Regions from separate parts of the Thalassotalea ganghwensis genome, predicted to be linked through region 2. Evidence: predicted binding sites of a transcription regulator. Region 2 holds the regulator's gene; the other holds the start of a gene.
What was found. The regulator LexA, encoded in region 2, represses DNA repair genes until DNA is damaged. The targets are predictions, from matches to a motif close to TACTGTATNNNNATACAGTA.
Positions count from the first base shown of each region.

Region 1: a site for LexA is predicted at 1,888-1,907, ahead of ACSLUH_RS11285 (YebG family protein). Genes of this name have one in related genera too.

Region 1 is NZ_JBQRUM010000009.1:153,058-156,260, reverse strand. Features, by position in the region: gene mobA (molybdenum cofactor guanylyltransferase) at 59-631, opposite strand; gene moaA (GTP 3',8-cyclase MoaA) at 633-1,604, opposite strand; molybdenum cofactor riboswitch at 1,591-1,730, opposite strand; gene ACSLUH_RS11285 (YebG family protein) at 1,971-2,291, shown strand; gene ACSLUH_RS11280 (M48 family metallopeptidase) at 2,310-3,038, shown strand.
Region 2 is NZ_JBQRUM010000006.1:173,893-177,095, forward strand. Features, by position in the region: gene ACSLUH_RS08315 (substrate-binding domain-containing protein) at 1-919, opposite strand, end outside; gene lexA (transcriptional repressor LexA) at 1,139-1,753, shown strand; gene coxB (cytochrome c oxidase subunit II) at 2,238-3,203, shown strand, end outside.

The DNA.
Region 1 (3,203 bases), on a different contig from region 2:
ACTAAAAAAGCTCCGAAAGGAGCTTTTTTAGTATCTAAAAGGCAAAAAGTACATTTAACTATTTATTTACTTCTAAATTATCAACATTTTTATTCATTAAAGCGAGTGCTTGATGCCACTCTTGTGGTGTGTTGCAGTTTTTCAAGAGCGTCGGTGACTGCACGTCTAATGAAATGTGAGCGATGCCACTGATAAACGCTTTTATACTTGGACCTTTGTTATTTGCAGATTTAAGTAAGTGCATGAGGGTTTTTAGCATTTCATTGTTGCAAGGTAGATACAAGGGAAGGGGAGATTGTTTAAAGAAGCAAGCTTTGTTGGCATTTTCACCCGTACGTAATAGCTTTTTCAATAGACAAGGTGTTATCAGAGGCATATCAATTGGCAGCACTAAAATAGCGGATGGCTTTGTTTTGTTTACTACGCTATAAATTCCAGATAATGGACCAAGGTTGGCAAAGACATCAGGAATATCATGTTGGTCGCCACTGACAACAACCTTATCGAGCGAACACTGAGATAAAAGGGCGACGGCATATTCCAACATAGATTGATTACCGAGTCGTAATGAACCCTTATCTATACCCATTCGAGTTGATTTTCCTCCTGACAATACAACACCTAAGGTCATTTTAACCACCAATTGTCGAGAAGTTTTCAGTGGCTCCAACCAGTTTGTCGTGAAGAAAGTGACTAGACTTTTTATCCATCAGTAGTTGCCTTAAATACGGTGCGAGCTGGTTTTTATTATCGTGTGTTAATAAATGCCGAAGATCATGCCCTTGTTCGGTAAAAAGACAAAGGTGCAGTTTGCCTAAAGCACTCACTCTAAGTCGATTACAGCTGTGACAAAAATCTTTGCTATAAGGCATGATCAGTCCGATGTTGCCTTGATAATCATCATGTGAGAATTCTAATGCTGGGCCTGAGGTTTTATCACGCGCCAAAGGGCGCCAACCATCATTTAGTAGCCTTTGTTTAAACTCATCACCAGCAACATGTTCCTTAGCGAAAAACTCTGGATTGTCGCCTGTTTGCATTAATTCGATAAATCTTACCGTAATTGGTGTTTGTTTGACCCAGTCTAAAAAGTAGTTAAGTTGCTTTCGATTGAAAGTATTCATCAAAACGGAGTTAACTTTTATCTTAGTCAAACCAAGTGCAATAGCATTATCGATACCTTTGAGTATTTCGGGTAACTTATTATGGCCAGTAATGGTATTGAAAAGGCGAGGATCTAAGCTATCGATACTCACATTAAGTGAGGTTAATCCAGCTTCAACCCAAGTAGGTAATTGTGTTGAGAGTTTATATCCGTTGGTGGTAATGGCAATGTGGTCAATGTGATTAATGTTTGATAGGGTTTCTATCACCTTCGGTAAATCTTTTCGCAGGGAAGGCTCCCCGCCAGTGATCCTAACTTTTCGAGTGCCTAAGGACGCAAAGGTTTCTACCAGTACTTTTATTTCTGGTATCGATAGAAAGTTGCGCTCAGAATTAGCTTGGTAACCATTCGGCAAGCAATAATCACAATTGAAATTACAAACATCAGTAATCGATAGCCGCAAGTAATTAAACGAGCGGCCGAAAGTATCAGTTAACATTTCACCTTTCCAAATGTCGGGAGGTTAAAGCGTTTCCAGTTTAACCTTGGTGATCTATTTGTGATCACGGCTTAAGCGGCATATTTATCACAACTTAGCCAGTTAAGCTCGGCGAATTTAAATTTGTTATAGTCTAGCGAAGTTAGCTTATAAAGTCTTCAATGTTAAACTATAGCGTCTAGCGCTTGTATATGCAGCTTTTATGAAAAAATGACAAGCTAAGACTTGTAACATTTTGCTTTTTTAATGTTATTACTTGCAAAAATTAACGATCAGAGTATATTACTGTTTATGTATACAGTTGTGGGTGTTTTTTAGTTAAGTACAATTGTACAGAGCGAATTGATAAATTATTAAGGGAAAGCAATGGCAGTAGAAAGTCGATTTGTCGTTATCAGAAATGGGGTGGAGGTTGAGACATTTATGGATAAGAAAGCGGCAGATGAATATGACAAAATGTTGGACATGGCGGATAATTTGACCGAAATGCTTCAAAAAGCCCCAATTGAATTATCAGAGAGTCTTCAAGAAGAGTTAAGTATCTATCTAGCTAAGCATAGAGAAGATGTGCTTATTGCGCTGCAAGCTAAAAAACCAAAAGCGGTGAAGAAAGCGCCAAGTAAACCAAAAAACGTATCTGAAGATAAAAGTAAAGAAGCTGCAGATTCATCGGCTGATGCAGCATAAATTTTTTGGTAAGGTAGAGTGGTACAGTACGAACTGATCCGCAGTGATCGAAAGTCATTGGCGTTAAAAGTGATTAATGGCAAAGTGATCATTCGTGCACCCTTTTACACTTCACAAGATTATATCGACGCTATTGTCGCCAAACGTAAGTCTTGGATCGAACAAGTTACTCAAAAGCAAGCTCAACAACTACCACTACAGAACTTTCTTACCCATAATGGACGCCTTTGGTTGTGGGGAAGGTTACATCGCTTAGTTATTCTTGAAAGTAAGCAATCGGACATTATTATTGATGATGAAACGGTTACCCTCTGCATTAAATCGAGCACCTACCAACGTATTAAAAATAACCATAAGTTAAATATCTATATAAAAAAAACGTTAGAACAATGGTTTGCTAAGCAAGCTGAACTAGTGATTCTTCCCAAAGTAGAGAAACTTAGTCAGCAAGTAGGACTGTATCCAAAAACTGTTAATATTAGGCAATTCAAGGCTCGTTGGGGGAGTTGCGATAACTTTGGTAAGATACAATTTAACTATCTGTTGTTAATGGTACCCGATTGGGTTATCGACTACGTGGTTGTGCATGAACTTTGTCATTTAAAACATTTAAACCATAGTCGAAAATTTTGGCAATTGGTCGCACAACATTATTCAAATGTTGAGCAGGCTAAAAAGTGGCTTAACCTCCATCAGGCTAAGCTCATTTGGCAAGGTGTTGATGCGCTAAATCCATTTAAAAAATAATTTCAGTGATCTGTTGTATCTCCTCGTGCGTACAAAAAATAACCATTGGTTTGAAACTTGCTTTGTTAGTTCACCATAGTTAGGCATTGAGAACGAGGGGATTGTAATGAAAACATACGATTATTGCTTAAAAGCAACGACGATTTACCTGTTATCAGCAATGGT
Region 2 (3,203 bases):
TTATATATTGATAAAGTAGCTCCGCTCCCTTGCGCCCCATCTCAAAAGGCATTTGTCCGATATTGGCGGTAGATAATCCTTGGGCCAAACTTCTAAGCTGTATTTCTTCGGTATCTGCAGAAACAATGACGATTTGATTATTGGCAATTTGCTTTTTAAAGGGGCTTAATTGTTTATTGTAATCACTATTAAATTGAGCGAAGCCCGCCACAGCAAGAAATATCGGTGGATTCACTGTTTTGATTATTGATTCAAGTTGCAGCAACGCTGTAGAGCGCTTTCCCAGACTGTACAATGGACAACGTTCTGATTCTATCCAACCCCTCTGTCCTGATAATTTTTGCTCTTTTTGCCCTGACAATGAAAAGCGCACACCCGCGATACGTTCATTTAAGTTCGGTGTTGTGGGGTGTCCAGATTGAAGGCAAATGGCGGTTAAATCTTTCTTGGCAAATTTTTTAACATAATTGCCTAGTGCAACCCCAAAATCAAAGTTGTTGGTGCCGACATAGCTCAAGCGATACTGTTGATGCTCCGGCAGTAGATCTGAATCAAAGGTAATCACGGGTATCGCTTTTTCTTTAGCTTCGCGCAAAGCGCCCTTGACCAAGTATTCTGAATCGGTAGTTGATATTAAAAGTGCATCGACTTTGTTGGCGATCATTTGATTAATTTTTATCATTTGGCCACGAATGTCCTGGTAGTCGTCGGCGCCATCATAAAGACAGGTTATTTCTGAATGCTTTTTTGCATAGCTTTGACAGCCTTTGAAAGATTGTTGATAAAAACTATCATTTTTCGTTTTTCCAATGACCCCTATGGTGATTTGTGCAACGCTATCAGTTGCTACTAAATAACCCAATATGGTTAACAGCCACATCACGCGGTACAAGAGATAGGCTGTTACTTGGTTGAACAAAGTCGCTCCAAATAAGAAAAGTTTAATAGACTGAATAAAAGAGATTAATGCAAAACCTTTTATAAAGGAATAAGGATTTAATTTTTTATTAAACTTTTATTAATACCGCTTTGATCATACGGTGTTTGCAAAAACCGAAGGAAAGCTTGCGTTTATTTACAGGCTGTATACAATGACAGTGCCACTGTGTAAAAATACAGGAAATATTATATGACAGAAATGCGCCCCTTAACGTCTCGCCAACAGCAGATTTTTGATCTGATCAGAGAAAAAATATCTGAAACCGGCATGCCACCAACGCGAGCAGAGATCGCTGAATTTTTTGGTTTTAAGTCAGCCAATGCTGCCGAAGAGCATCTAAAAGCTCTTGCGAAGAAAGGCTATATAGAAATGTTACCAGGAACGAGTCGCGGCATTCGTTTGGCTGAAGAAATGATGGAAGAACAAGGGCTGCCGTTAATTGGTCGTGTTGCAGCTGGCGAACCGATATTGGCGCAAGAGCACGTAGAAGACCGTTATCAAATTGATGGAAATTTATTTCATCCAGCAGCGGATTATCTTCTACGAGTTAACGGAGAAAGCATGAAAGACATCGGAATTTACGATGGTGATTTGCTTGCTGTTCATCAAACCACCGATGTTAAAAATGGACAAGTCGTTGTTGCACGCGTAGAAGACGATGTCACGGTTAAAAGGCTTAAGCGTGAGGGAAATGTCGTATATTTGCACGCGGAGAATGAAGACTTTGCTCCGATAAAAGTTGATCTTACCTCTCAAAATTTCAATATCGAAGGACTTGCGGTCGGTGTTATTCGTGCTGCAGATTGGATGTAGAAATTATCAATGCAATGAGGCAAATTTTTTATCGTAAGTCGTGAAAAGTTGTCTCATGCAAGGTTTTTATAACCAAATGTCTATATTCAGCTATTATTGTTGAGTAAATGCTGATTATCTCTCCAGTTGGCTAAATTTTATACAAAAATATTTCGAAAGTTTTCAGCCCGTAAAATTAAATAATAGAGTATTTGCTCATTTCTTAATCACCCCTCTCAGGCCTTTGTTTTAGCGCCTTAGTACCTTTTAGAGTTTACACTCTATTGTTATTATTAGCTTTTTTTAAAATATTTTAAAAAATTATGAATTGACCTAGATCAATAATTAAGTAATTCTAGAGCAGAAAGTAATCAAAAAATAATGAAAAGGCTAACGTTAATCTGATTAATAAATAGCCATAGGAAAAAATAAAAACAAACTGTGAAACGGATGAGCAGCTTAATACTGATCATGCGTTTTGCCATTTAGGGTAAGGAGAGGTCGAGTGAAAAGACGTTATCTCAGTTGGCTGTTAGGGATGTTAGTTCCCAGCATCGCTTTAGCCGACTCGCAGTTGAATTTAACAAAAGGTGTAACCGAAGTTAGTAATGAAGTATATGGTTTACATATGCTCGCTTTATATATATGTACTGCAATTGGTGTAGTCGTCTTCGGTGCGATGATTTGGTCAATGATCTTTCACCGCAAATCAAAAGGTGTAGAAGCGGCCACGTTTCATGAAAGCACCAAAGTTGAGGTCCTCTGGACTGTTATTCCCATCATTATCCTTATAGCCATGGCGGTACCCGCGACAAAAACTCTTATTGCTATGGAAAATAACGATAATTCCGATTTGACTATTCAGGTAACGGGTTCGCAGTGGAAGTGGCATTATAAATATTTTGATGAAGATATCGAGTTCTATTCAGTGCTTTCGACTCCGCGAGATCAATACGAAAATCATAATGGTATTGGTGCTCAAAAAAGTGAAAACTACTTATTAGAAGTGGATAAACATCTTGTTATTCCTGCAAATAAGAAGGTTAGATTTTTAATCACTTCAGATGATGTAATTCACTCGTGGTGGGTTCCCGCATTTGCCGTTAAACAGGATGCGAATCCTGGTTTTATTAACGAAGCTTGGACAAATGTGCCTAAACCAGGGATATACCGTGGCCAATGTGCCGAGCTCTGTGGTAAGGATCATGGTTTTATGCCAATTGTGGTTGAAGTAAAAACAGAGGCAGATTATACCGCGTGGCTAAAACAGCAACGTGATATGAAGGAGCAAGCCTTAGCTGCCGAAGCTGCTTCACTGAACGCTGAAGCCTCTATGGATGAGTTAATGCAGTTAGGTGAAACAACATATACTGCATACTGTGCAGCGTGTCATCAGCCAAATGGTCAAGGTTTACCGCCAGCGTTTCCAGCGCTTAAAGGCAGTAAAATTGCCTTGGGAGATGTCAATGAA